DNA from 3 places in the Arthrobacter sp. HMSC08H08 genome. Region 1 is predicted to be linked to each of the others. Evidence: predicted binding sites of a transcription regulator. Region 1 holds the regulator's gene; each other region holds the start of a gene.
The links. The regulator HrcA, encoded in region 1, represses chaperone genes, less so after heat shock. The targets are predictions, from matches to a motif close to TTNGCACTCGNNNNNNNCGAGTGCNAA.

Region 2: a site for HrcA is predicted at 1,919-1,945, ahead of groES (co-chaperone GroES). Genes of this name have one in related genera too.
Region 3: a site for HrcA is predicted at 3,390-3,416, ahead of groL (chaperonin GroEL). Genes of this name have one in related genera too.

What each region holds. Positions count from the first base shown of each region.
Region 1 covers NZ_KV789409.1:59,165-67,720, reverse strand. The annotation lists gene lepA (translation elongation factor 4) at 1-1,602, shown strand, start outside; gene hemW (radical SAM family heme chaperone HemW) at 1,602-2,855, shown strand; gene HMPREF3175_RS09125 (DUF4870 domain-containing protein) at 2,865-3,266, opposite strand; gene HMPREF3175_RS09120 (DUF3097 family protein) at 3,454-4,305, opposite strand; gene hrcA (heat-inducible transcriptional repressor HrcA) at 4,637-5,683, shown strand; gene dnaJ (molecular chaperone DnaJ) at 5,774-6,892, shown strand; gene HMPREF3175_RS09105 (16S rRNA (uracil(1498)-N(3))-methyltransferase) at 6,896-7,693, shown strand; gene HMPREF3175_RS09100 (PhoH family protein) at 7,804-8,556, shown strand, end outside.
Region 2 covers NZ_KV789392.1:55,870-66,426, reverse strand. The annotation lists gene HMPREF3175_RS05415 (glutamate--cysteine ligase) at 1-410, opposite strand, end outside; gene HMPREF3175_RS05410 (class I SAM-dependent methyltransferase) at 446-1,777, opposite strand; gene groES (co-chaperone GroES) at 2,107-2,403, shown strand; gene groL (chaperonin GroEL) at 2,479-4,074, shown strand; gene guaB (IMP dehydrogenase) at 4,280-5,794, shown strand; gene HMPREF3175_RS05390 (GuaB3 family IMP dehydrogenase-related protein) at 5,917-7,059, shown strand; gene HMPREF3175_RS05385 (DUF1275 family protein) at 7,150-7,386, opposite strand; gene HMPREF3175_RS05380 (SURF1 family protein) at 7,500-8,408, shown strand; gene HMPREF3175_RS05375 (DUF3817 domain-containing protein) at 8,411-8,923, shown strand; gene guaA (glutamine-hydrolyzing GMP synthase) at 8,958-10,547, shown strand.
Region 3 covers NZ_KV789371.1:129,828-140,384, forward strand. The annotation lists gene HMPREF3175_RS00575 (DUF4031 domain-containing protein) at 1-26, shown strand, start outside; gene HMPREF3175_RS00580 (PadR family transcriptional regulator) at 167-502, shown strand; gene HMPREF3175_RS00585 (permease prefix domain 1-containing protein) at 499-1,512, shown strand; gene groL (chaperonin GroEL) at 1,632-3,257, opposite strand; gene HMPREF3175_RS00595 (LytR C-terminal domain-containing protein) at 3,483-4,223, opposite strand; gene HMPREF3175_RS00600 (DUF3263 domain-containing protein) at 4,231-4,590, opposite strand; gene HMPREF3175_RS00605 (uracil-DNA glycosylase) at 4,739-5,596, shown strand; gene HMPREF3175_RS00610 (threonine/serine exporter family protein) at 5,602-7,752, opposite strand; gene HMPREF3175_RS00615 (DNA primase family protein) at 8,601-9,902, opposite strand; gene HMPREF3175_RS00620 (hypothetical protein) at 10,002-10,490, shown strand; gene HMPREF3175_RS00625 (DUF6973 domain-containing protein) at 10,439-10,557, shown strand, end outside.

The DNA of each region.
Region 1 (8,556 bases):
ACATTCGCTCTGAACATGATCGACACGCCGGGTCACGTGGACTTCACGTATGAGGTTTCGCGTTCATTGGCGGCGTGCGAGGGCGCCATTCTTTTGGTTGATGCTGCCCAAGGCATCGAGGCGCAGACGCTAGCGAACCTGTATCTGGCGATGGAGCATGAGCTCACGATCATCCCGGTTCTGAACAAGATCGACCTTCCGAATGCCCAACCTGATTTCTTTGCTGTAGAGCTTGCGAACCTGATCGGTTGTGAACCGGATGATGTCTTGCGGGTTTCGGGTAAAACCGGTGAGGGTGTCGAGGCATTGTTGGAGAAGATCGTCCGCGATGTTCCGGCTCCTGAAGGCACGCTTGACGCGCCGGCCCGCGCCATGATTTTTGACTCTGTGTATGACGTCTACCGTGGTGTGGTCACCTACGTCCGTGTTGTCGATGGCCGGCTCAAGCCGCGCGAGAAGGTCAAGATGATGTCTTCTGGCGTGAGCTATGAGCTGTTGGAGATCGGTGTTTCTTCGCCAGGCCCTATTCCGACTGATGGCCTGGCAGCTGGTGAGGTGGGCTACCTCATCACGGGTGTTAAGGATGTCCGCCAGTCGAAGGTTGGTGACACGGTCACGAACTTCGCGAACCCCGCATCCGAGCATTTGGCGGGCTATGACGAGCCTCAGCCGATGGTTTTCTCAGGATTGTTCCCGATCGATGGCTCGGATTTCCCGGTGTTGCGTGATGCGTTGGATAAGTTGCGTCTCAACGACGCCGCGCTCGTGTACGAACCGGAGACCTCCGCTGCGTTGGGCTTCGGTTTCCGCGTTGGTTTCCTCGGCCTGTTGCACCTTGAGATCATTCGCGAGCGACTTGAACGCGAGTTCAACCTTGACCTCATTTCCACAGCCCCCAACGTTGAGTACGACGTCGTGACTGAGGATGGCTCGCATGTTCACGTGACAAACCCGTCTGAGTTCCCGGATGGGAAGCTGAAATCGATCACCGAGCCGATGGTTTCAGCGACCGTGATTACCCCGGCTGAGTTCATCGGCGCGGTCATGGAGCTGTGTCAGAGCCGCCGCGGCAACATGATGGGCATGGACTATTTGTCCGAGGAACGCGTGGAGATGCGTTACCGCTTGCCGCTGGCTGAGATCGTGTTCGATTTCTTCGACCACCTCAAGTCCCGCACCCGCGGTTATGCGTCACTGAACTGGCAGGCTGATGGCGCGCAGGAAGCGGATCTGGTAAAGGTCGATATCCTGTTGCAGGGTGAGCGTGTGGACGCTTTCTCCGCGATCACCCACAAGGACAACGCGTACTCGTATGGCGTGATGATGACTTCTCGTTTGCGTGAGTTGATTCCTCGTCAGCAGTTCGAGGTACCGATCCAGGCAGCGATCGGTTCCCGCATTATTGCGCGTGAGAATATTCGCGCTATCCGTAAGGACGTTCTTGCCAAGTGTTACGGCGGTGACATTAGCCGTAAGCGCAAGCTGCTTGAGAAGCAGAAGGAAGGTAAGAAGCGCATGAAGATGGTGGGGCGCGTTGAGGTCCCGCAAGAGGCCTTCATTGCCGCGTTGTCCTCGGACGATAACGGGGGCAAGAAGAAGTAATGGCGCAGCTGCCGGAGGGGGATCCCGCCCCAGCCGATGGAGCTCTCACGCGCGAGTCGGTCGCGGATGCGCATGAGCGTTCTTTGAGCCTCTACGTCCATATCCCGTTTTGCGCGGTCCGTTGCGGCTACTGCGATTTCAATACCTATACGGCTACTGAGTTAGGTCATGGCGCAAGCCAAGACACGTACGCGCTCGCTGCGGCGCGTGAGGTGGATTTTTCTGCCGAGGTTTTACGTCGCGCTGGTGCTGTGCCTCGCGAGCTGTCAACGGTCTTTTTCGGCGGCGGCACTCCGACCTTGTTGCCAGCAGGGGACCTGGTCATGATCCTTGAGCGTGCGCGTTCACTGTATGGTGTCGCACCCGATGCGGAGGTCACCACGGAGGCGAACCCGGACTCGGTCACGCCTGAATCGCTCGCTGAACTGAGGGCCGGTGGTTTTACCCGGGTTTCGTTCGGGATGCAGTCGGCGGTGCCGCACGTTCTGTCTACCCTGGATCGAACTCACAGCCCGGAGCGTGTACCGCAGGCGGTGCAGTGGGCGCGCGATGCTGGCTTGGATGTATCTGTTGACTTGATCTATGGGACGCCGGGGGAGTCCATCGCTGATTGGCAGGCTTCCATGGATGCGGCTTTAGCGTTGGAGCCGGATCATGTTTCGGCGTATTCGCTCATTGTTGAGCCTGGCACCAAGCTGGCTGCACAGATGCGCCGTGGCGAGGTCCCGATGGTCGATGAGGACGATCACGCCGAGAAGTATGAGCTGGCTGATGCGGTACTCGCCGATGCTGGTTTCAGTTGGTATGAAGTCTCCAACTGGGCGCGCTCTGAGCAACATCAGGCTCGCCATAACGTTGCGTATTGGCGTAATCAGGATTGGTGGGGGATTGGGCCGGGCGCACATTCGCACATCGGGGGTATCCGTTGGTGGAATGTGAAGCATCCTTCGGCGTATCAGCAACGCATCGACGCGGGCGTCTCGCCGGCGTTGGCGCGGGAAGTTCCTTCGGCTGATGCTCGCCATCTTGAGAACATTATGCTCTCGATTCGCTTGGCCAGCGGGCTTCCTGTTTCGATGCTTTCGCTCAGTGAGCGCGGGCGCCTACCCGGGTTCGTGGCGCGCGGCTTAGGTCACATCGTTGATGGTGCTGGCAACGAAAAGCCCACACCCGAAGATGGTGATCGGTTTATCTTGACGTTGAAAGGGCGTTTGCTCGCTGACGGTCTAGTGCTCGAACTGATCGAGAATTAGCGGCGAGAATTAGAACAAGCGCATATTGAAGCGGTACAGGTAAGGGCGGCCTTTGTTGACTTCGATGCCGGCGACGATTCCGGAGAACGTCATATACAGCCACACCACAACAAGTGCTACGGAGAAGATCGAACCGATACCTGGAATGAATATCGCCAGTAGCATCAGGACGAACATCAAGGCTGTGAGCGGGAGCGTGAAGTTCACGGCTTCACGTGATTCTTGGGCGGTGAACGGCCCGCGATCCTTGAACAGGTAGTGGATTATCATCGCGGGAATGAACCCAGCGATCGCCCCGAAATGTGAGACTGTGGCCCAGCGCCTGTCCTCGCTCGGGGCAAGGGGCAGCGAGTCAGTCGACGTCTCTTTATCCCGAGGCTGCTGAGGGCGCCCAGGTGTCGGGTTCGTCACGCTTTGTTCCTCTCTAGAAAACAGTTGTCGACTATATTACTCATCAGCTACTACAGCCTCATCAGACTGTAGTAGTACATGGGCTACTACTTCTGGACAACACTCAGCTGTGTCGCTTTTCACGTTCGCTGACTGTGAAGTTGTCTGTCCTCAGTTCTTCTTGAACAGTCCTATCAGCCGGAACCTCTTAGTCCTCAACTGAGACGAAGTCGATCATGTGTTCAACTTTGCCCAGCAGCTCAGGCCGCAGGTCAGCGTAGCTGGAGACGGATTCGAGGATGCGGGAGAAACCTGCCCCCACGTCGGCATCAGTTTCAGCAGGCCACCCTAGATGCCGCAGCATTCCGCGTTTCCAGTCTTGGCCGCGGGGGATCTGCGGCCACGTTCTGAGCCCCACTTTCTCAGGTTTGACTGCTTCCCACACGTCCACGAATGGATGCCCGACGATCAGGACGTGTTCGCGGGCTCCCGGAACACGCATCGCTTCGGCGGCGATACGGGTTTCTTTTGAGCCTTCGACGAGGTGGTCCAGTAGTATCGCGAGTCTGCGCTGCTGTGTGGGGGCGAACTCTTCGACGAGGCTTGCGAGGTCATCGGCGCCGTGCATCGGTTCCACGACGATGCCTTCGACACGCAGATCGTGGCCCCACACTTTTTCAATGAGTGCGGCATCGTGGATGCCTTCGACCCAGATACGTGCCGCGCGGGCTGTCTTGGCCCGGGCACCTTCGACATACACCGAGCCAGATGCCGAGATTTTCGTGACCGGTTCAGTTTCCGCTATCGAGGCAGGCTCGACGATTTCGACGGGTTCACCGTCGATCCAGAACCCGAAACCGGCAGGGAACGAACGGCGAGCCCCACGCCCGTCTTCCAACTCGAGGACCCGGACGCCACCGGAGCGTTCGGTCCGGATCACCTCGCCAACGAAACCGCTTTGAACGTCTTCGAGCACGAGCCCTACTTGGGCTGCGACCTTGCGCGGTGCTTTGCGGGCAGGGTGAGAGATCGAGCCGGGGCCCCATTGGCTCCAATCCATAGCTGGGCTCCTTTAGGTACATTCCGAGGTGGGCGGCTCTGCCGGTTCTAGTCTTTTACAGCCTACGATGCCCTAGCGCGTCCGCAGGGGACCTTTGCCTGCACGGTGCGGCGGGGTGGCGATGCGGCGGGGTGGCAACCCGATCCGGTAGGGCCCACAGCGGGACGGCAACCGATATAATTGGCACTCAGGCTATTAGAGTGCCAGAGTGGAACGTGAAGGGGTTTCCTGAAGAGTTGTAAGGTTCCTGAGGCTCTGGCAGGTAGTTGGCACGTAGTTTCCGGATGAGGCAGGAGGAGTTCAGGTGGTCCGCCCAGACAGCGATAAGCCGGTGAGCCGTGCAACCGCGCGCCGCGTGCATGTGCTGCGCGCAGTGGTTGACGATTACGTGAACTCACGCGAACCGGTCGGTTCTGCCGCACTCGTTGAACGGCATAACCTTGGAGTCTCGGCAGCCACGATTCGTAACGACATGGCGGTCTTGGAGGAGCAGGGACTCATCGAAGCACCCCATACCTCGGCCGGCCGTATCCCGACTGAGCAGGGCTACCGCTATTTCGTTGACCGTATCGAGGACATCAAGCCGCTTTCGGCGGCCGAACGTCGCGCGATCCACCAGCTACTTGAAGGCGCGGAGGAACTCGACGACGTTCTTGCGCGCACGGCACGCGCGCTGTCCGCATTGACCCAGCAAGTTGCGGTCATCCAGATCCCGAAGGTTTCTAACACGCGGATCCGGCACGTTGAGATCCTCACGATGGGGCCAGGCCAGGTTCTGGTCGTTGTGATCGCTAGCAACGGCGATGTGACCCAACGCATGGTGCCAGCACCGCACGAGGTCTCTGATGTGGACGTCGCTTTAGTGCGCGATCAGATTGCCGAGCACATCGTCGGGAAACCATTACACGCTGTAACCGGCGTGTTGACTTCGGTGTCTTCACCGCCACCTGGTGACCCAACTGGGTTCAACCTGCCGCGGCAGCTTCTGGACTTCGCCCACACCGTGGCCCGAGCGATCGCGTCCGCGTTGACAGCGCACCAGGTCGATAGGGTAGTGCTTTCCGGCACGGCGAATCTTGCCCGTTCACAACAGGACTTCCGTAAAGATCTGACAGGTTTATTGGAAACCCTTGAAGAGCAAGTTGTCTTGTTGCGTCTGCTTTCAGAGATGGAAGCCGACGACGACCAGGTTGTGGTCCGCATCGGAAGCGAGAACACCCACGCGGAACTCACGGACACCTCAGTTGTGGCCAGCAGTTATGGAACTAACGGTTCTGCGATGCTCGGGGTACTCGGCCCTACCCGGATGGACTATTCAGGTTCGATGGGCGCAGTACGAGCGATCGCGCGTTACCTCAGCCGCATCCTGTCCAGCTAGAGGCACAAAGATCCATATACGACTCATTCAGCTATCCCACTCAATCGACTAGACAACTAGACCAGCCAAGGAAAGCGACTTATTTACGTCATGGCTAACCACTACGAAACCCTGGGGGTATCCCAGGACGCTTCGGAAGAGGAAATCAAGCGCGCCTACCGCAAGCTTGCCCGTCAGCTCCACCCTGACTTGAACCCGGGTGAGGACACGCACGAGAAGTTCAAAGCGGTCACTCACGCTTATGAGGTGCTCTCTGATCCTGATAAGCGCCGCAATTACGATCGCACAGGCGATGAGAACGGCGCATCCGGTGGTTTCGGTGGCGGCGGATTCGGTGGCTTCGGGGATATTTTCGATGCGTTCTTCGGAGGCGGCGGTGGGGGTGGCCGCCCTCAACCAAAGTCACGGACTCAGCCGGGCCGTGACGGTCTAGTGCGGGTTCCGATCGATCTTGTCGATGCGGTTCAAGGTAAAGAGGTGACCATCACGGTTTCCACGGCTGTGGTGTGTTCGTTGTGCCACGGCTCCTGCACCGAAGGCAACACCGAGCCAGTCACGTGTGAAACATGCCACGGCTCCGGGCATATTCAGCGTCCGGTCCGCTCGATGCTCGGAGACGTCATGACTCTCTCCGAGTGCCCGGCATGTTCTGGTTTCGGTAGCCGTCTGGTCAAGCCGTGCCCCGAATGCAACGGTGAAGGTCGCGTTCGTGAGAAGACCGAGAAGACGATTAAGATCCCTGCGGGTGTCGACTCGGGTACGCGGATTCAGCTGCAAGGCGAGGGCGAAGCTGGTCCGGGTGGAGGCCCGAACGGTGACCTATACCTTGAAATCAGCGTCCGTAACCACGCGACCTTCGAACGCGTCGGCAACGACCTTCACGCGGTCTTGTCGGTCCCGATGACTCAGGCAGCACTTGGCACCGAGGTCACGCTGGAGACGTTCGATGGTGACCAAGAACTCGATATTCAACCTGGGACTCAGTCGGGCGAGACATTGACCTTGACTGGCTTAGGTGTGCCGTCTTTGCGTGGCGGGCGCCGCGGGGATCTGCGAGTCACCGTCAACGTTGAGACCCCTAAGAATCTTGATGAGCAGCAGCGTGAACTTCTCGAACAACTTGCCCAAGCCCGAGACGAGCAGTTCACACGCGGCAAGCTCGCCCAGCGTGGTTTCATGAGTCGTCTACGCGAGAAGTTCCGGGGTTGACCGGTGTCGCTGAAGTCGTTTATGGATCCCGCATCCACGCACTGGCAGCCAGGCGGTACGTATCAGCTGTGCGCCTCTGAGGCTCACCACGTGCGTGTCATGCGGTTTGAGCCGGGGGAGTCCATCCAGGTTGTGGATGGTTGCGGCCGGGCGGCGATCGTGACGCTGACCCGCGTGGATCCTGCAGGCGCGAGCGTTCTTGTCGACGAGGTCCACCAGGCGGCACCCGAGGTGAGGGTTGGCCTGATTCAGGCGCTATCGAAAAACGATCGTGACTTACAGGCCGTTGAAACCTGTGTCGAAATTGGTGCGGCGTCCTTCATCCCCTGGCAGGCGGACCGCTCGATTGTCCGTTGGCGTGGGGAGCGTGCTCAGAAGGCCCACCAGAAGTGGGTCGATACGGCAGTGCGTGCCACTAAGCAGTCACGCCGAGCTGATCAGCCAGCAGTGGGTCCGGTGGTCACCAGTAAACAGCTCGTCGACGCGGTTGCTCAGGCCAGCGAGCGCGGCGTCCTCGTTGCCGTGTGTCACGAGGAGGCCCCACAGCATCTTGTCGACGTTCTGGCCACCAGGGCCAGCAGTCTTCCTCATCAACCTTCAACATCCACTCCGCCACCGGAATGGGATGTGGATGTGATGCTCGCGGTGGGTCCTGAAGGCGGAATCTCTCCAGCGGAAGTCGAGGCGCTCACTCATGCCGGCGCGGTTTTGGTTTCATTGGGAAGTAATATTCTGCGTGCTTCCACAGCGGGCGCGGTGGGCGCGGTGCTGACCCGCCATATTCTTGGCGATAGGACCTAGGTGATGTGTTCCTAGAGAACGCAGGCAGCGCGTCTTAGACTGAAGATAGATCCCGGTTGACCGGAATTCTGCCGAACTTCATATCTACCGAAGCGAGGATGAGCACGCACGTGCCCTTCACAGCAAAGAACAGCTCAGCCAAACCCTCTCATCATGGTGTTGCTGGGGACCCTGGCATCGCACACGCCCGCATCGATTTCGAATCCGATCAGGCAATGGTCGCCAGTCTTGGCCCTGCCGATACGCTTTTACGGATTGTCAGCGGGGTGTGGCCAGAAGTCACGTTGGCTCCCCGCGGCGATTCACTCGAATTGAGTGGACCGCTCGCTGATGTTAAGGCTGTTCGGCGCGTCGTGGAGCAGGCTCGCGCCGCGGCAGCCGGTGGCAACGCCGTCACAGCCACATTGGTTGAGCGCTGGATCATGGCAGAACGTCAGCTCGCGGCAGCCAACCCCGACCCTGCGGTGACTGGCGAGATTCTGCGCCACCGAGGCAAGAGCATCCGACCTAAGACGAATAATCAGGCGGCCTACGTCGAGGCCATGGACGCCCACACGATTACGTTTGGTGTGGGGCCAGCCGGTACAGGTAAAACGTATTTGGCGATGGCGCGGGCGGTTGCTGCCTTGCAGTCGGGCGAGGTTGACCGCATTATTCTGACCCGCCCCGCAGTCGAAGCCGGCGAGAGCCTCGGCTTTCTGCCCGGCACGCTCTCTGACAAGATCGATCCGTACCTCAGGCCGCTCTATGACGCGTTGCATGACATGGTTGAGCACGAATCGATACCGAGGTTGATCGCTGCCGGAACCATCGAGGTCGCCCCGTTGGCTTATATGCGTGGGCGCACGTTGAACAACGCGTTC
Region 2 (10,557 bases), on a different contig from region 1:
ATGACCATCTGCCGGCCCCACCACTGGGTGCGGTCAATCAAGGTCGCGTACCGCTCCTTATCGGAAACCTCTTGCAGGGTCGGCTCCGCGAAAGGGTGGGAGCCTGCGCAATACAGGGACGTGTTGAGCGGATCCAAAATATCGCTCACGTCACGCGCAGTGGAAGCGAGATCCTCGATCGCATCGGACACCGTGCGGTGCACGCCGGTCACGCACTCGACCGTGTTCTGTAGCAGCTCGCGCGTGAGCCGCGGCGCGCCGTCCGGATGGTTGATGCGGCCCTGCTGACCGAGCTCGTCGATGATGCGTGGGGCTTCCGGGCGCAAATCGCCGGTGTCGCGGTCTACGAGCGCGATCTCCCATTCGATCCCCAGGGTCGAGGGCTCTGACGGGGTGAATTCGATGCCCATAGGTCTCCTCGCATCGGTGGCGTGCAATTAGACGATCATACGGCGGAGCCGGGGATGAGCTCACATCCGAAGACGATTCGTTGCTTCCCGATGCGCGTGAGCACAAGCGTTGCCGAGCCGTCGCCGTGGCCTTTGCCCAGCAGAATCGTGCGCAACTCTTCCGGTGCGACGTCCAGGCCGCGCTTTTTGATGGTGAGCTGTCCGATGCGGTTGTTGCGCACCCAGGTGCGTAGCGCCTTGATCTTGTAGGGCATAACCATGTCGATGCGGTAGCTGTTGGCCAGCGGCGTGGTTGAGGCGGTTTCGCCGGTGAGGTAGGCGATGTGCGGGTCCAACCCGGTCGCCTCGAGCTGTACTGCGAGGTCTGCTACGAGCCCGGCGCGGATGACTGCGCCGGCAGGTTCGTGGAGATAGGTCCCGTAGGTCGCTGGGTCTGAGAGGGCGGGGAGTGACAGGTTGCTGTCGGTTTCGATCACGGGCACATCCTCGCCGAGCGCGAGCGCATCTGAATCCAGGTCAGGGTGGGCGGCACTCGAGGTCAGTTCTGCAGCCTGATCGTCCTTCAACACCAGCGCGGCCCTCCGCACCTGCGCCCGCCGCGCCCCGTTAAACCACAGCGTGGCTTCGACCACGCTGCCGTTGTGCTCAACCCACTGCGCTTCCGCGGTCTCAGGGATCGATTCGTGCGGGATCCCAGGCCCGAGCTTGACCCCCATCGGAAGCCCACGGTCAGCCAGTGTCTCCACGAAAGACAACGGGGGAGAGAACGCTTCAGGGTTCCAGCGGCGCCGCGTGCCCGAAGTTGTGGTTTCGCGGCGTGCTGGGTCCATCCACACCGCATCGGCGGCAGAAATATCGGCTTCCTCAGCGAGCCCATGCACCACCGTGACGTTAGGGAACGGAGCGGTGTTCACGGTCGCCGCGGCCGCCGTGACCTCGTCGGCCTCGACCGCGGTCACATCGATTCCCAGCGCGGCCATCGCCATCGCGTCCGCACCCAAACCGCAACCGAGGTCCGCAACGTGTCGCACACCGGCATCGCGCATCCGGCCCGCATGGCGCGCAGCAACAGGTAGGCGGGTTGCCTGTTCGAGGCCCGCCTGCGTGAGAATCATCCGCTCAGCGAATGGCCCGAACTTAGCCCGAGCCTTGAAACGCAAGGCAAGCTGATGCACGACGGCGGAAACCAGGCCCGCTGAATGCCCGGCCTTGCGCAGGCTCAAGGTCAGCTCGGTTGCTAACTTCTTGGTCGCAGCCTGATCCGGGGTCAGCTGGGAGAGCAGCTTTTGGCCTTCAGGTGTGAAGGCCGCGGCGATCGGCTCCGCCGGGTTAGACGTGATGGAGCCTTCTTTTTTGGTGGATGCCATGCTTCCAGCTTGTCATGAATGTGCCGGAAGGCGGCGTAGGGGAAAGGGGCAGGTGATGGCGGCGAGGTGCAGCAGGGCGAGGTGTAGCAGAGCATCGGGCGGGGTAGTAGAGGGCGTGGCGAGCACGCTCAAGGCGAACAATTGGCACTCATCTTGACCGAGTGCCAGATAACTTCCTAAAGTGGAAGACATCAGCACTCGGAAGCCGAGAGTGCTAAATCCGAGTGCGCAAGCCATCAGCTGCTTCCGGTCGACACCCGCGACGACGCCCGGAGGACGCGTTGTATGGCCCGTACACCTACAGGTCTATTACGCAAAGGAGAGGTCCCATGTCGATCTCTATCAAGCCCCTCGAAGATCGCATCGTCATCCAGCAGCTCGAAGCCGAGCAGACCACCGCTTCCGGCCTGGTGATCCCAGACACCGCCAAGGAGAAGCCTCAGGAAGGCAAGGTTGTTGCCGTTGGTGCAGGCCGCGTGGATGACAAGGGCAACCGCATCCCAGTGGACGTCCAGGAAGGCGACGTCGTGATCTACTCCAAATACGGCGGCACCGAAGTCAAGATCGGCGGCGAGGAATACCTCGTTCTGTCCGCTCGTGACGTGCTCGCAGTAGTCGAGAAGTAACCCTTCCCGGTTTCTCACAACTCTTGATCTAGCGGCCTCCCGTAACCCGGTTGAGGCTATGAAGGAGTAAAACGAATGGCAAAGCAGCTTGCGTTCAATGACGCGGCGCGCAAGGCCCTCGAAGCCGGCGTTGATCGCCTGGCGGACACCGTCAAGGTCACGCTCGGCCCGCGCGGGCGCAACGTGGTCCTCGACAAGCAGTGGGGCGCACCAACCATCACCAACGACGGCGTGACCATTGCCCGCGACGTCGAGCTCAAGGATCCATACGAGAACCTGGGCGCGCAGTTGGCTAAAGAAGTAGCCACCAAGACCAACGACATCGCCGGTGACGGCACGACCACCGCAACCGTTCTGGCGCAGGCCCTGGTCAAAGAAGGCCTACGCAACGTAGCGGCAGGTGCTGCACCAGGTGAAATCAAGCGCGGCATCGAAACCGCAGTTGAGGCCGTTGAGGCCCGCCTGTTGGAGAACGCGCGTGAAGTTCAGGACGAGAACGTCGCCCACGTCGGCGCGATCTCCGCGCAGTCCGATGAGGTCGGCGAGCTCCTGGCAGAGGCGTTCAAGAAGGTCGGCACCGACGGTGTCATCACCATCGAAGAATCCAACACGACCCAGACCGTGCTGGATGTGACCGAGGGCATGCAGTTCGATAAGGGCTACCTCTCTCCACACTTCGTGACCGACGCTGAACGTCAGGAAGCAGTCCTCGAAGACGCTTACGTGCTGATCAACTCCGGCAAGATCTCCGCTCTGCAGGACATCGTTCCGTTGCTTGAGCATGTCTTGAAGGAATCCAAGCCGCTGTTTATCATCGCTGAAGACATCGAAGGCGAAGCGCTTTCGACCCTCGTGGTGAACAAGTTGCGCGGAACCCTCAACGTTGTTGCCGTGAAGGCCCCAGGCTTTGGCGACCGCCGCAAGGCGATGTTGCAGGACATCGCGATCCTCACCGGCGCCCAGGTTGTCTCCCAGGACCTCGGCTTGCGTCTGGACCAGGTTGGCCCAGAGGTGTTCGGTAAGGTCCGCCGCGTGACCGTGACCAAGGACAACACGACCCTGGTCGACGGTGCAGGTGACGAGGAAGAAGTGGCCGCACGCGTAGCCCAGATCAAGGCAGAGTATGAGAACTCTGACTCCGAATGGGATAAGGAGAAGCTCCAGGAGCGCCTGGCTAAGCTCGCCGGCGGTGTTGGCGTCATCAAGGTTGGTGCCGCAACCGAGGTTGAGCTCAAGGAACGCAAGGCACGCATCGAAGACGCCGTTTCCTCGACCCGTGCAGCACTCGAGGAAGGCATCGTCGCCGGTGGCGGTACCGCGCTGGTCGATGCGCTCCACGTGCTCGATGAAGACGAGAACCTCAAGGCATTCGAAGGCGACGCCGCAACCGGTGTTGACATCGTCCGCCGCGCCCTGGTGACCCCGGTCAAGCAGATCGCAGCCAACGCAGGCTTCGATGGATCCGTCATCGCAGCGAAGGTCTCCGAATCCCCAGCCAACCACGGTTTCAACGCCAAGACAGGCGTCTATGAAGACCTGCTGGTAGCTGGCGTGATCGACCCGGTCAAGGTGACCCGCTCGGCACTGCGCAACGCGGCATCGATCGCAGCGCTTGTGCTGACCACTGAAACCCTGGTTGTGGATAAGCCAGCCGAGGAAGACGAAGACTAAACCCTTCCTCCCGGCCCGGCGCAACCGGCTCAAGCGCTAGCCACAACACCAGCGTGAAAGCCGGCCGAAAGATCTGGTGGCCCGCCCGAGACGAACTCGGGCGGGCCACCGCCGTTTAAGTTGTACACATCACGGCCTTGCCCGCAACAACGCGCGACACTCTAAGATGGACACAAACCATCACCTGCCGTTGAAAGGTGCGTCCGTGAGCTCAAGCGATGACTTCAACCCATTTGCCTTCGAAGGCCTCACATACGATGACGTCCTGCTGTTACCAGGGCCAACCGATGTGATCCCTTCCGAGGCGGACACGACCACACAGCTGACCCGCCGCATCGACATCAAGGTGCCGATCATCTCCGCCGCGATGGACACCGTGACCGAGGCGCGGATGGCGATCGCGATGGCGCGTCAGGGCGGCATGGGGATCATCCACCGCAACGTATCCATCGACGATCAAGCACGCCAGGTCGATACGGTCAAGCGTTCTGAATCCGGGATGATCAGTGACCCGGTCACCGTCAGCCCTGAAGCCACGCTCGCTGACCTCGATGCGCTGTGCGCCCGCTACCGGGTCTCCGGCCTGCCGGTGGTGGATGAGGAACGCACCCTGCTCGGCATCATCACCAACCGTGACACCCGTTTTGTGCCACGCGCTGATTGGCCAAGCATCAAGGTCTCCGAGAAGATGACCCCGATGCCGCTCATCACAGCCCCTGTGGGCACCACGCGTGAGAAGACGCTCGAGCTGCTAGCTCAGCACCGCATCGAGAAGCTTCCGTTGGTTGATGACCGCAATAAGCTCATGGGCCTCATCACCGTCAAGGACTTCGATAAGGCCGAGGATTATCCGCTGGCAACCAAGGACGACGAGGGCCGCTTGCGTGTTGGCGCGGCTGTCGGTTTCTTTGGCGAGGGCTATGACCGTGCGATGGCGTTGGTTGATGCCGGCGTGGACGCGCTGGTGGTGGATACCGCGAACGGGCATTCCCAGGGTGTTCTGGACATGATCGCTCGCCTCAAGAAGGACCCTGCCGCAGCTCACGTGGATGTGATCGGCGGGCAGGCTGCAACCTATGAGGGCGCGAAGGCGCTCATCGACGCTGGCGCGGACGCGATCAAGGTGGGCGTTGGCCCGGGCTCGATCTGCACAACCCGCGTTGTTGCCGGCGTTGGTGTCCCGCAGGTCACCGCGATCTATGAGGCATCCAAGGCAGCACGCAAGGCCGGTGTCCCGTTGATCGCCGATGGCGGCCTGCAGTACTCCGGTGACATCGGCAAGGCGCTGGTTGCTGGCGCTGACTCGGTCATGCTCGGCTCGCTACTGGCCGGAACCCAGGAATCCCCAGGCGACCTGGTGTTCGTCAACGGCCGCCAGTTCAAGAGCTATCGCGGCATGGGCTCGCTCGGTGCGATGCAGACCCGCGGGAAGAACACCTCGTATTCGAAGGACCGCTATTTCCAGGCCGATGTGCCAAGTGATGAGAAGCTCATCCCGGAAGGCATCGAAGGTCAGGTCCCGTACCGCGGCCCGCTCGCCGCGGTTGTGCATCAGCTTGTGGGTGGCCTGCGGCAGACCATGTTCTATGTGGGCGGCCACACGATCGCCGAGCTGAAGGAGAAGGGCAAGTTCGTCCGCATCACCGCAGCTGGCCTGAAGGAATCGCATCCGCATGACATCGCGATGACGGTCGAGGCCCCGAACTACCGCCGCGGCTAAGGAACAAGCCCACAGGGCTTGTTACCGCACGCTTTCAACCCTGTTACCGGTGGTGGCCCCTGAGCTGGGGCCGCCACCGTTATTTAAGGGCTTTCCCGCTGGGCTGTTGATAGCCTTGGATCGTGACTAGCGAGATTGAGATCGGCCGTTATCGTCGCGCCCGCCGCGCGTATTCCCTCGATGATGTGGCAATTGTGCCGAATCGTCGTACACGTGACCCGGAGGACGTGTCGACCAGGTGGCAGATTGACGCGTTCACGTTCGATGTGCCGTTCATGGGGGCGCCGATGGATTCGGCGATGTCACCTAAGACGGCGATCGCTTTGGGCAAGCTGGGCGGCCTAGGGGTTCTGAACCTGGAAGGTATCTGGACCCGCCACGAGAACCCTGAAGCGGTGCTCGAGGAGATCGCCTCGCTTGAATCGGCTCAGCAACGCGGCTCCAACCCGAAGGTGACTCGCCGCCTGCAGGAACTGTTGGCGGCCCCGATCCGTCCTGAGCTGATCCATGAGCGCCTAGCGGAGATCCGTGAAGCCGGGGTAGTGGTTGCTGGTTCTTTGACGCCGATGCGCACCCAGGAGCACTACCGCACGGTGCTTGAAGCTGGCGTGGATCTGTTCGTGATCCGCGGGACCACGGTATCGGCAGAGCACGTGTCTGAGGGCCGTGAACCGTTGAACCTCAAGCAGTTCATTTACGAGCTCGACGTTCCGGTGATCGTGGGTGGGGCTGCCGGCTACACCCCGGCGTTGCACTTGATGCGCACCGGGGCGGCGGGTGTTCTGGTTGGTTTCGGTGGCGGCGCTACCGGCACAACCCGCCGTGCGATGGGCATCCACGTACCGATGGCGACCGCAATCGCCGATGTGGCTGCGGCACGCACCGCGTACCTGGATGAATCCGGTGGCCGCTACGTGCACGTCATCGCTGATGGCGGCGTCTCGACCTCGGGTGACATCGTCAAGGCTTTGGGCTGTGGTGCTGATGCCGTGATGTTGGGTACCGCCCTGGCTCGTGCCGAGGAAGCGCCCGGTCACGGCTGGCACTGGGGCATGGAGGCCGCCCACGAACGTCTGCCGCGCGGAGACCGCGTGTTTGTTGGCACGGTTGGCCCGCTCGAACAGGTTGTCTACGGGCCATCGCATCACACGGACGGAACCTCGAACCTCGCCGGAATGCTGCGCTCCTCGATGGCCACGACCGGTTACGTGGACCTCAAACACTTCCAGCACGTCGACATGGTGCTGGCCCCATACAGTTCCTAGTCCGTAAAGTTGCTAGTCCGTACAGCTGCCAGTCAGTACAGCTACTGGTCAGTACATTTCGCTGGTGGGCTTTCTCGCGGTCGGCTACGGCTAGTGCGCGCCGGCGATAGCGGCGCCGAAGAGGAAGAACCCGAAGGCCAGTGCAGGCCGTAGCGCGGAGAGTTCGGACGCTCCCGAGAGCGTAACGCCTAAGATCGCGACATTGCCGGTCATGCTGCCGGGGAAGACGCGCCCGAGTGTGAGGAACCCGATCGCGTCGATGATTCCTGAGCTGAACGTGAGGATCAGCATGTGCGCGATGTGACGTCTGCGGATAGAGATGGGCACGGCTGGATTCTAACAATGGTTCTTTGTTTCTCGGCGGCTGTGGCGTGCGGCGCAGACACAGGCGCGGGCGCGCGTTTAAAGCCTCGTACGGGGTGCTCGATAAGATAAGGGGCGTGTTCAAGACTGCGCTTCAACCTAAATGGCTGGCACTGCTGCTTGCGTGTTTGGTGGTGTCAACCGGGTTCGTTTGGCTCAGTAAATGGCAGTTTGAACGGGCCATGGACTACGCGCCGACCACGCAAGAGAAGTCAGAGACAGCGGTCCCGCTTGAGAGCCATTTTGAGCCGGGCAAGGACATGACTCACGCGGACGCTGATCAAATCGTGACGATGAAGGGCCGCTACATCGAAGGCACGCAGGCTTATGTTCAGGACCGGCTCTTTGAGGGCGAGCAGGGGTTCTGGGTTGTTCAGGCTTTCGAGGTCGACGGTGTCTCTGATGTGATGCCGGTTGTGAGGGGGTGGCAACCTGGCGAGACGGAGGTGCCGCCTGCCACGGACGCAACCGAGGTGACCATTACGGGCCGTTTATTGCCATCTGAAGCGCCGATCGCTTCCGGCCGCTCGGCAGATATGCATGGTCTGCCGGTCTTGAAGGACGTCTCGGCGGCCCGTTTGTCGAACATGTGGAACCGGGATGCTTATGCCGGTTTCGTGGTGGTGTTTGAACAGAGCCCGGACGATGTCAAGGCCGGGGTAGATGAGCTGAAACACGTGTATGTTGCGCCGGGGTATTTGCAGGAGAACCGTTTGAACTGGCTCAACGTGTTCTATGGCGTTGAGTGGGTTGTGTTCGCTCTGTTCTCACTGTTTGTGTGGTGGCGCCTGGTTCGCGATGATTATCAGAACGAATTGAAGTTTGAGGCCGAGATGGCTGCCTGGCAGAAGCGGCAGGATGCCCGCGTTGCACAGGCTCAGGCTGAAGCGCGGCAGCGGCTCGCAACCGAAACCCAGCCGGAGGCCGGGACAGGCGATGATTCAGCGCCGGGTGTTGCTGGGCCGGAAAGTAGAGAGAACGGGTAGAGATGACTGAGCAGAATGGCATTCCACGTCCGGAGGATGTTCCTATTCCAGAGGATGACCCGATGCCGCAACGTAGGCAGGGGTTCGGCGGGACTGAGACCCAGATCCGTGGCGCGGCGGTGTTCTTCCGTATCGCCGCGTATGCGACCGGTGTCATGTTGTTGCTGTTGGTTGTTGAGATGGTGCTGAAGTACGCGTTCAACTTGATCGCGTATGCGGGCGGCACGATGCTGCGCACGGGTGAGGCGAACGTGTTCACGTTGGCTGAGCCTGGCATGGTGGTCGATGCGTTCAACGTTTCGATTGCGGTGTTGATTGTGCACGGCTGGCTCTATGTTGTGTACTTGCTGGCGACGTTCATGTTGTGGTCCCGTATGCGGTGGGACTTGAAACAGTTGATCCTGATCGCGTTGGGCGGGGTGGTTCCGTTCCTTTCGTTTGTGATGGAGAAGAAGGTTCACCAGCAGGTTGTTGAGGAGCTTCAAAAGAATCCGCAACAGCTGCGCCGGTACTGAACGTGCGCATCGTGCACTGTAAACGCGATAGGCTTTGAACGTGACTTCTGCAGTAAATCCCCCGCATCCGCGCCCGGTGCTCGTGATCGATTATGGGGCCCAGTATGCGCAGCTGATTGCTCGGCGTGTACGTGAGGCTAACGTGTATTCGGAAGTTGTTCCGCACACGTTTTCGACCGAGCAGATCCTGGCGAAGAACCCTGTTGCCCTGATCTTGTCCGGTGGTCCGTCTTCGGTGTATGCCGATGGCGCGCCGAAGGTTCCTGAGGGCCTGTTTGAGACCGGTTTGCCAACCTTGGGTATTTGTTATGGCTTCCAGGCGATGGCGAACGCTTTGGGCGGCACGGTTTCGCACACCAACCAGCGCGAGTATGGCTCGACCGCCGTTGCTTCGAAGGGTGAGACGTGCACGCTCTTTGATGGCTTGCCGGATGCGCAGATCGCGTGGATGAGCCACGGGGACGCCGTGACCGAGGCGCCTGAGGGGTTCGCAGTTCTGGCGTCCACGGAGCGCACACCGGTGGCTGCTTTCGCTGACGAGGACCGCAAACTTTACGGTGTCCAGTGGCATCCAGAGGTCCAGCATTCCACGCACGGTCAGCAGCTTTTGAAGAACTTCTTGTACGAATCGGCTGGCTTGAGCCCGGACTGGACTGCGCAGTCTGTGGTCGAGGATCAGGTTGCCCGGATCCGCGAACAGATCGGCACCAAGCGCGCTATCTGTGGCTTGTCCGGTGGCGTTGATTCCGCGGTTGCTGCGGCTTTGGTTCAGCGCGCTGTGGGGGATCAACTCACATGCGTGTATGTTGACCACGGTTTGATGCGTGCTGGTGAATCGGAAGCGATCGAGCAGGCGTTCGGTAAGGCTCACGGTGGGGCCGTGCTGAAGGTTGTTGACGCTTCCGAGGTGTTCTTGGACAAACTCAAGGGTGTCACTGACCCGGAGACCAAACGCAAGATCATCGGTGAGCAGTTCATCCGCACGTTTGAGCGTGCCCAAGCGGAGATTATCGCTGAGTCTGAAGGTGAGGACGTCGCGTTCTTGGTCCAGGGCACGCTGTACCCGGACGTTGTTGAATCCGGTGGCGGCGAAGGTGCTGCCAACATCAAGAGCCACCACAACGTGGGCGGTTTGCCGGAAGACCTTGAATTTGAGCTGGTTGAGCCGCTGCGTGAACTGTTCAAGGATGAGGTCCGTGCGGTAGGTACTGAGCTTGGTTTGCCGGATGAGATTGTTCACCGTCAACCGTTCCCCGGTCCAGGTCTTGGTATCCGCATCATTGGTGCGGTGGATAAGCGGCGTCTGGATCTGTTGCGGGAGGCCGATGCGATTGTCCGTGAGGAGATGACGAACGCCGGCCTGGATCGTGAAGTGTGGCAGATGCCGGTCGTGCTGCTCGCGGATGTTCGTTCGGTGGGTGTCCAGGGGGATAGCCGCACGTACGGACACCCGATTGTGTTGCGTCCTGTCACGAGTGAGGACGCGATGACAGCGGACTGGGCGCGCCTGCCGTATGAGCTGATCGCGAAGATCTCTAACCGCATCACGAACGAGGTCGATGGGGTCAACCGCGTGGTGGTCGACGTGACTTCGAAGCCACCGGGAACTATCGAATGGGAGTAATCCTCGCCTG
Region 3 (10,557 bases), on a different contig from region 1:
TGGCCCGCTTGAACATCCATCATTAGCTAGACCGCTACCGCAACGAGGGCGGATCAGGAGACTTTTCCTTGGTCCGCCCTAAAATTTGCCCCTCATACTATGGCAGACATAGTACGTCACGTGTAGGATCAGATGTGAGACATCAGACACGAGGAACGGAGATGACATGATCAGCGGAGATGTCATCCGCGGCGTGATCGACATTCTTGTTCTCGAATGCGTCTGGGATGAACCTTCATACGGATACGCGATATCCAAGCACATCGAAAACCGGGCAGCCGGGCGCTACAGCATCAAGGAGACCACGCTGTATTCGGCCATGCGCAGGCTAGAGAACGCAGGTTCTCTCGAATCCTTCAAAGGGGCTTCGGAGACCGGCCGCCCCCGCACCTACTACCGAATCACCGACGATGGCCACAGCTTTTACCTGGCACGGTGCCAAGAGTGGCTTGCCACCGTCGAGATGGTCAGTCTTTTCATCAGGAATGAGGAGCTATCATGAACGCAATCCAGAGCTACATCGAAAACATGTTCAATGCACTGCCTGATTCCCGTGAGGTCAGGCGGGCCCGATCCGAACTGCTACAGATGTGCGAAGACCGGTACACAGAACTTCGTAATTCTGGGGCAAGCGACAACGAAGCCGTGGGTAAGGTCATCACGCAGTTCGGCAACCTGGACGAACTCGCTGATGAGCTGGGGATCCGCACCGAATTCGAAACCTCCCGAGAATCTTCGGTACACCTTTCGAAAGTGGACGCTGAGAACTTCTTACGTCAGCGCCGCCGCACCGCTCGCTTCGTCGCGGTAGGGGTCTTCCTCATCCTGCTGGGGTGCGGTTTCATCGCTACGTTCGGCATAGCCAATGATTCACCGCGCGGTGCGTTCTTCACGAATACCGGCCCGTTATCTCCACTGTCTGTCGGTTTGGCTGGCCTGTTCGTTTCCGTGGCGATCGGTGTTGCCCTGTTCTTCGTATCTGGCTCTTCCCGTAATGGAGTCAGTCTCAACGAGTTCGACTCAGTTGATCTTGAACCGAATGTTCTGCTCGCATACGAAAGAGAGAAGAAGCAACGTTCAACGCGCACTAGCTTCTTGATGGGCGCTGGCGTGGCGCTCATCATTCTGGCGGTAGCTGCAATGGCTATTTGCGGCGCGGAAGCCGATGCTTCAACAACCCCTGAACGCTTCCATCAGGTCGGTTTGATGATCCTCTTCCCACTCACTGGTATTGGTGTTGGCTTCCTGACTATCGGCGGGATTGAACGTAGCGCCTATAACCAGTTAACCTCAACGCGCGACTACGCGCCGGAGAAGTTGGAGGCCCGCCGCAAGATCGACCGGATCGCCGGCTCTTACTGGTGCTTTGCCACTTTGGTCTTCCTTGTGTGGGCGTTCGCGTTCGACGCGTGGAGCACGGCTTGGGTGATCTGGCCTATCGCAGGTGTCCTGTTCGGGCTGATCGCCGCGCTCATCTCTTCTAGAGCAGAGGTGAAAGTAGAGCCAAGGTGAAACAGTTGAGGCCCCGAACACGCTTCGTGTTCGGGGCCTCAACTGTGTTCTGTAGGTTGCCCCGTTCTAGGAGCTACCCTGTTCCGCTGGTTCGGGTGAACCGCACGGTTAGTCGGGCATTACATCATGCCCATGCCGCCCATTTGGTCAGCGCCTGGCATCTCTGGAGCCTTCTCAGGGATGTCGGCGACAACGGCTTCGGTGGTGAGGAACAGACCAGCGATGGATGCCGCGTTCTGCAGTGCAGAGCGGGTCACCTTGACTGGGTCGTTCACGCCGTCTTCGAGCAGGTTGACGTACTCGCCGGTTGCGGCGTTGAGGCCGAAGCCTGGCTCGAGACCGCGGACCTTATCAACCACAACGCCTGGCTCCATGCCTGCGTTGATAGCGATCTGCTTGAGTGGTGCCTCGATAGCGACCTTGACGATGTTCGCGCCGGTTGCTTCGTCGCCTTCCAGGTTGAGGCCAGCGAACGCCTTCTCGCCTGCCTGGATCAACGCGACGCCACCGCCTGGGACGATACCCTCGTCGACGGCTGCCTTTGCGTTACGGACGGCGTCTTCGATGCGGTGCTTGCGTTCCTTAAGCTCAACCTCAGTTGCGGCACCTGCCTTGAGAACAGCCACGCCACCTGCGAGCTTCGCGAGGCGCTCCTGGAGCTTCTCGCGGTCGTAGTCGGATTCGGTAGCGTCCAGCTCGGCGCGCAACTGTGCAACGCGGCCGGCGATCTCCTCGGCGGAGCCTGCGCCCTCGACGATCGTGGTTTCGTCCTTGGTGACAACAACCTTGCGGGCGGTACCCAGCATGTCCAGCGTCGTGTTCTCCAGCGAGAGGCCTACTTCTTCGGAAATGACCTGGCCGCCGGTCAGGATCGCGATGTCGGCGAGCATCGCCTTGCGGCGGTCACCGAAACCTGGGGCCTTGACGGCAACGGACTTGAAGGTACCGCGCAGCTTGTTGACAACTAGGGTTGCCAGCGGCTCGCCCTCGACGTCTTCGGCGATGATCAGCAGCGGCTTGCCGGACTGCATGACCTTCTCTAGGACAGGGACGATGTCCTTGACCGCGGAGATCTTCGAGTTGACGATCAAGATGTATGGGTCTTCAAGCACGGTCTCCTGACGCTCGGCATCGGAGACGAAGTATGCAGAGATGAAGCCCTTATCGAAGCGCATACCTTCGGTAAGTTCGAGGTCGAGCCCGAAAGTGTTGGACTCCTCGACGGTGATGACGCCTTCCTTGCCCACCTTGTCGAGGGCTTCAGCGATCAGTTCACCGATCTGCTTATCTCCTGCGGAGATCGATGCGGTTGCTGCGATCTCTTCCTTGGTTTCGATCTCCTTAGCGGAGCCGAGCAGCTGCTCGGTAACCGCGTCAACAGCTTTCTCGATGCCGCGGCGGATAGCGATCGGGTCAGCGCCAGCGGCTACGTTGCGAAGGCCTTCCTTCACGAGAGCCTGGGCGAGGACGGTAGCGGTGGTCGTGCCGTCGCCTGCTACGTCGTCAGTCTTCTTAGCGACTTCCTTGACGAGCTCCGCGCCGATCTTCTCGTATGGGTCTTCGAGTTCGATTTCCTTTGCGATGGAGACGCCGTCGTTGGTGATGGTGGGTGCGCCCCACTTCTTCTCCAGAACAACGTTGCGACCGCGTGGGCCGAGGGTTACCTTGACTGCGTCGGCCAGCTGGTTGAGGCCGGATTCGAGTCCGCGGCGTGCTTCCTCGTCGAATGCAATGGTCTTTGCCATGGATTCAGATGTTCCTTTCCGGAAACGTCTAGTGAAAGCATTTCTGTCCCATCTCAAGGTCGCGCCCGCGACGGTACGGGGCGTAGCGCCCCTCACTTCCTCGAGTGGTCTCGAAACACACAACCACCATTTCTGGCAGTCAGCGCGCTCGAGTGCTAATACCATGTTGGCACTCTGACCACGAGAGTGCAAGATAGATGCGTTTGCGTGCGCCCACAGCGCAATCTAGCGAGGCGTGTAGTCCGCTCCGAGCACCACGGTGATGTCGCTCGGGATGTTCTGGTGCTGATACGTCCCGGAGATCCCCAGGCTCCGAGCGACCTTCGCCGCGACCTGCGCGTCAGCTTCATTCTTGTAGTACACGAGGCTCGTGCTCTCGGGGCGGCTCCACTGCCCAGCAACTCTTGGCTGGAAGCCCTGCTGGGTCAGGTAGTTGGCTGCACCGCGCGCCATCCCGTTACGGTTGGTCGAGTTATAGACCGCCAACGGCACATCACGATCTTCACGAGCCGGCTCGCTACTTTCCTCGTCCTCACTTGGTGATTCGCTGCTCTCCGGCGACTCGCTCGATTCTTCGCTTTCGGCTTCTTCAGAGCTGGAGCCTCCAGAGTCCGCGCTTCCAGATTCAGCGCCGTCGGCACCCGAGCCTTCCGTGTCAGACTCGCTCGGGCTCGGTTCCTCAGATTCCGTATCGCTTGCGCTCGCCTCTTCTGTTGTGGATGGCGAGGCTTGAGGTTGCTCGGTTTGTTTCTCGTCTTTTTTGAAGTCGCCGAATGCTTCGGCGGCCCACGGCCTCACAACGATGTACATCACGAGCCCCACCACCAGCACGAACGCTCCAACGATCAGAAGCGGCCGCAACCGCTTAGTTGGGGACGGGAATTCAACCCAGTTCCTGTGAGCGCCAACCCGTTTGGATGTCTCGGGCACTGAGTCGAATTCGTCGGTGGGGTATCGATTGGCCATGGTTGTCCTATCCCTCCATACTCGTTGCCCGGGTGTTGCCGGCGGCGGCCGTGCGCGCGGCTCGTTGTTGTTGTAGCCGCTCCACCACGTAGGGCGCATAGCGGCGGGCTACTGGCTGGTCGATGAGCCCATTGAGGATCTGGTAGTACTGCGTTGCTGTGAGTCCAAAGTTGGCGCGGATCGCGTCTTCTTTGGCGCCACTATATTTATAGGTCTTCTTCTCAAAGTCGAGGATCCCGCGATGCAGTTCGGGGAGGGTTTCATCCCCCGCTGCGGTCTCCCCCGCTGGAGAGTCTTCTGACTCAAGATTGGGATCGGTCAAGTTGGGTTCGGTCAAGGAGTGCCGGGGTTGAGGTGTTTCAGCCACTGCGCTCCTTTGCTTGGTGTGCTATGCGGCGGCCCGCTTCTGGCCTAGCCTTCTGGCCTACCCCTCGGGCTTGTCCGTCTGGTGTGGCCGTCTAGTTTCGCCGCGGTGCGTGTTTCATTCTAACCGTCGCACATGCCAGCATTGATTCATGAGTGCATTACCGGCTGATGCGTTACCTGCTGTAATCGTCCCGACGAGCGCGGAGGTCTCCGCTGATCCCTCCAGTTGGTTCCCGCGCTGGCGTGAACGGTGGCTGAGCTGGGGTGTCGCACCGGCCTGGTGTGATGTTTTGGCTGGCTTGGGTCCGCAGCTGGGGCGTGTGGGGGACGAGTTGGCTGCCCGCCTTGCCGCGGGCGAGCGTATTCTGCCGGCTCCGCAACATGTGTTCCGTGCTTTGTCTATTCCCCCGGAGGACGTCCGGGTCCTGATTATTGGGCAGGACCCTTACCCGACTGAGGGGCATCCGATCGGCCTAGCTTTCGCGTGTGATGCGTCAGTGCGGCCGCTTCCGCGTAGCTTGGTGAATATTTACCGTGAGCTTGCTGACGATGTGGGGCTCGCCCCGGCCGCGCACGGTGATCTTTCGCGGTGGCTGGCTCAGGGCGTGATGCTGTTGAACTCCTCGCTGACGGTGACTCGTGGCGAGGCTGGCTCTCATTCGCGTTGCGGTTGGCACGAGGTCACGGGCGCGATCGTGTCGGAGCTGGGTCGGCGCGGGGCACGTCGGCAAGGATCTGGTCAGCACGGACCTGGTCGTTACGGATCTGGTCATTACGGATCTGGGCAACAGACGCAGGGGCAATACGGCGCGGGCGCTCCTGTTTGCATACTGTGGGGCCGGCATGCCCAAAGTTTCGAGCCCATGCTTCAGGAGCATCCGGTGATCAAGAGCGCGCACCCTTCGCCGTTGTCGGCCCGTCGCGGCTTTTTCGGTTCGCGTCCTTTTTCACGCGCGAATCAGGCCCTGGTCTCGATGGGGTATGACCCCATCGACTGGACCGTGTAGCGGCGTTAGCGGCGGCGGAAGCGCTGCTTGGTTGCTCGGTTATGTGCGGAGGTGAAGGGGCGTGCTAGGAGGTCACCGAACGCGGCGCCCACGGCGATAGCCATGATGATCGAGAACGAGACGACCATGCCTGCGATCGACGTGGAGATACCTTCTGCTTGTTGAACCATCGCGTACATGGAGCGGAAGATCGCAAGTCCGGGAAGAATGATGATCACTGATGGGACGATCAGGATCAGCGATGGAATGTTAAGCCGTTGAGCTAGTAAGCGTGCAAGCAGGCCCATGACTGTCGCGGCGACCGCAGGGGTTGCGCGTGGCCCCACGTTGAGGGTGTTAGCGAAGATCCAGAACGTCGAGTAGCCGGCGAGCACAACGAGCGCGATGGCGATGAGGTGCCGTGGCGCGACCTGCTGGATGACGGCCCCGCTCAGGACTGCGAAGACCGCGAGTAGCGCGAGCACCCAGAACGGGAGGTTGTTGCCTGCAGGGGGCCGGGCGAGGTCGATTTCGCTGAGGTTGAAGAAGCCCGCAACATAGGCGCCGGCCATGACGCCGGTGATGATCGCCGCGTAGATGATGAGCGCTGAGAACAGTCTGGAGACCGCGGTGAGCGGGAACCCGTAGATCGCATCTTGCACTGCGGAGACGAACCGGCCGGCGGGCAGGATCAGCATGAGCCCACCGGCAACCACCATTTCGGGGTTGTTGATGATCTCATAGTTATAGAGCACGAGCGCGATGATGGTCGCCAGCAGCGTACTTGAGGCGACGTTGAAGAATTCCGGGACTCGCCATTTGATGTTGAGCCTGGTGACGGTCGTGATGAACGCCTGGGTGAAGAACACCGCGGTTGCGGCGCGCCAACCACCGCCGATGAAGACCACGAAGAGGGTCGCAAACGCGAGACTTCCGATGAACGTGACCTTCGCCGAGTACGGGTGCCTGTAGCGGCGGATTGCACGCATGCGCGCTTGGGCCGCTTCCATTTCCACACGGCCTGCGGAGATGTCGGAGACCAGTTGGTGCAGTGCGGCAAGCGACTTGTAGTTGTCGGAGAAGGAACGCACCACCCGCATCACGGAGACCGGCATGCCTTCTGGTGGGGTCCAGTTGAGGTGGATCGACTGGTTCGTGATGTCCATGTCCACGTGCCGCAGCCCGCACGAGGCGGTTACCGCGATGACCGCGGTCTCAACTTCTTGCGCGCCGGAGCCCCACCGCAGCATGAGTTCGGCGATGTCGAGCGCGAACCGCATTGCGCGTCGTACGTTTTCGGCTTCCTTTTCCGCTTCAGCTTGGGGGTCGGTGCGGGCGGCAGCTTGTTCAAAGGGTGAGCCGATGAGCCTGTCAACAATGTTGAACGTGGTTGTTGCTGGCGCTTCACCCTGGATCATGCCGCGCAGCCCGCGCACGAGTGGGGCTGTCACCGCGTGCTGTTCTGGCGAGTGTGGCTTGGTTTTGTGCTTCCGGCCGTGCGGATTCTCGGCTGTTGTTCTTGGGGCATCAGTGTTTGTGCCGTCTGGTTTTGTGCCGTCTGGTTTCCCGCGGCGATGCGGCACACGGAGCCCGCGGGAACCCCGCTTCTTGTGTGGCTGCGAGACACCGTGCGTTTCAAGGGCACCGTGTTGTTGTGAGACACCGCGCTGTTGTGAGACACCGTGCTGTTGTGAAATACCGCGCGGTTGCGGGGCACCTGCCGGCGTGACTGTGCCGAGCGATGTGGTGCCTGTCGGGCTGCCGCTGTCTGTGTTGTTGCCCGTGCCTGTGGCGGGGGTTTGTTCTTCAGAGATTTGGGCGGCTTCAAGCGAACGGAGAATCGAGCCTTGGCGTTGCGCTACGGTCCACACGGAGGTCGCCGATGTGTCGGCGCGGTGGGTTGAGTCGTGGGTAGGGTCCGTTGCCTCTTCACGAGCATCGTTGCCGGTTGCATCGCGGGCTTCTTCGCTGAGGTGTTCGTCGTGCTCTGCTCGGATGCCGCGTATGGACGGCGGTGGCACGGCAGGCAGTGGAATGTTCGGGTCGAAGGTGCTCGGATACTGTCTGGAAGGCCCGTTGCCTGTTTGGTGCGGCCTTGAGGAGGGCATGTTCGAGGAGGGGACGTTCTTGTTGTCGCGGCCGTTTTGGGGTTGGCGTGGGTTCTGACTGTTAGACATGCGGGTGTCTCCCCCTCACCTATTGATGCCGCGGCAGAATAGAGCGAGCCTCATGCGTGTCGCCGTCCCACGGTCTTTTTGATGCGGTCTTATTGTGCACCTGAGTGTTCTTGCTGTGCACATTTTGTTGCATACGTTGCGTATTGCGCCTCTCACCACTTTAGGACGTGGCGCGTACGCACGCATTCCGTGCACGTAAATATCGGGAAAGCCCCGAGTCCGTGAGTGAACTCGGGGCTTGCGCGTGGATCCTACTGGAGTATCCACAGAACCGCGTATTCTCAAGGATCTTTGGGTGACTTTCTCCGCTGTGACAGTTTTGTGGCAGTTCGGATTCTTCTATGACCGTCTGAGGCCCCTGGATCCCGCTGTGTACCTCCACCGCGGGGCGAGCGATTCCACGCCGCCCGTGTGCGCTTTTCGAGGCGGGAAAAAGGCCGGGGAGATATCGCAATGCCGGCGGGAGCGAGTAGCCAGCGACGCGGGAGGGGTGACCCCGTGGAGCGTGTGGTTCGTGCCTGTACGGTCTGCACGGGGCGCGGGTGAGGCGGTTCCGTGTGAGGCACCACAGCGAGCGCTCACCGTGAGGTGTATGGGGGTGCTGTGAGGGGTTGCCCCCGTAGGGGGAGGGTCTGAGGGGTCAGTGGCTCGGTTCTCCGGCCGGGTGTGTAGTTTGTGTAGTCTCTTGCCCATCGTTTCTTAAAAGAGAGAGTTAAGGACTGATAGGCAGCTGCCTACATTAACTACACGCTCGCCCGTCATGCGCCGGGATGTTGCAACAGAAAAGGCCCGGCCTGTGAGGGATGTCCCCAATGAAGCCGGGCCTTTCTAGTCTGTCCCGTGTGGTGTTACGCCGCGTCTTGGTCAGTTATGCGGCCTATGAGCCGGATACGTAGCCAGCGCTGCCCACCTCCTACTCGTTTGCACACAAATTCTTTCTTGATCATCTGGTTCTTGATCTCTCGTTCACTCAGGTACTTATCGCCGGGTTGCAATGATTCGTTGACCGCTCGAGCGAACACACGCGCCGGGGTCGAGTAGCCATCCCCTACCTCGGTAAATTCCTCGATGAACCGCTGTAGTTGATCACTGTCTAGCTCGTATTCGGTGCGTGCCTTTTTCACGCTCTCGGGTTCTTTGAGGCGGTGCTGTTGGTAAGAGTGCCACCCCTGGATGAGCCAGTCTAGGACTGCCTGACGTTCCTTGTCTGTCGATAGTTTCATGGGTAGATCCATATCTTCGCGTCCCTCGAATGATTCGGTGAACTCGATGATGCTTAACCGTGTCCAGATTGTCGGGTCGTTCACGTCGATCACGGGTAGGTCGTTTGTTAGTAGCGTGATCGTGTGTGACGGGGTGAACTCGAAGAAGTCTTTGCCCATGAGCTTGGCCTTGAGCTGGTCGCCGCCGGTGAGCCTTTTCACGAACGCTTGGTCTAGTCGCACGCCGTGAGGGAGCTCGTGGGCTACTGCTAGGCGTAACCCCTTTAGGTCAGCAAGGTTTGAATAGTCCTGTGCCTTCATCTCGTTGGGGCGCGAAGACTGCATGAGAAGACTGTTCTCGGTGCTGCCCGCATAGCTACTTAGTGCGCCGGTGATCGCTTCCATCAGTAGAGACTTAGCGTTACGGCCCCGGCCCACAAGAATAAACAGCTTGTGATCTCGGATGCGCCCGTTCAGGGCTGACCCCATAACTCGTTGGAAGTACTCGCGCGCGTCCTTATCGGGTAGGCACTCGTGAAGTGTCTTTTGGAACACGCTGCCCTCGTAGCTGTTTTCGACGTACCCGGCCCCGGTGATCTTCGTTAGTAGAAGGTCGCGGTCAGGCCCTGTGAGCTGTCCAGTGTCTAGGTTGTAGACGCCGGTCGTGGTGTTCAGAAGCTCCGGTTTGGTGTCGAACTCTGTCGCTGGGGTGTACACCTCGCCGCTTCGTGCAGCTCGCTTGAATACGCCGTCAGCCCCTGCTTCTTGGCTGACCCGGGCTAGGGCTGTCTGCAGTCGTTTATCGCCTCGTCGCAGCGCAAACGCTTCGTCGTAGCTGTACTGCATCACTTGTTGAAGGCATGCCTCGACAGCGACTTTGCCCCGGTCTTGCTCCCACCGCAGCCCAGTCCAGGTCATCCATTCCCATTCTCGGTTGTAACGGATCAACCGCGGGTTAGCACGATGAGCCTTTTGGCCATCAGAACATCTTTCTCCAGGTCTTCATCTTCCCAATCAGATGGCGGGATGAGGGGAAGCCTTACGGTTATGAGGAAGTTATCTTCTGTGTTGATGGCAGGCCTAATTACGGCCACGCTTGTTGCTGGTTCTTCAGAGGCCCATGCTTCGATGGTGCCCGAAGATGCTGAAACAATGGTGCTACTGGAACAGTTGGAGACTTCAGCAGATCCATACGCTGCACTGGATGAAATGAGCGAGTCTGACCAGGAAACGCTGTTGCAGGAATTCGAAGAGATGGATGCGGAACAGGTCGCCGAGATCTTTGCGCCCAATGGGGAAATTTCGGTTTCTTCTGCCGCTAGCGTTGGCATCCGTAGCGTTGCAAGCCCAGCATACAGCGATATTGTTTGGTCCTTCTTCGAAAAGGCTGCTTGCGTAATCCATGTAGATCTCGTGTCGTGTAACAAAGCGGCCAAGGACGCGAACAAGGCCACAGCATCGGCAAAAAGCTTTTCCCTAAATCACTGCATAATGGCAAGGGAGATGCCTACCGTCACTGTTACTGGAATGCCTTGATGACCATCAGCATCGGTGAGAATGGTGCCATGAAGATTGCTTCAAATCACGAAGCGGTTCGTAACGG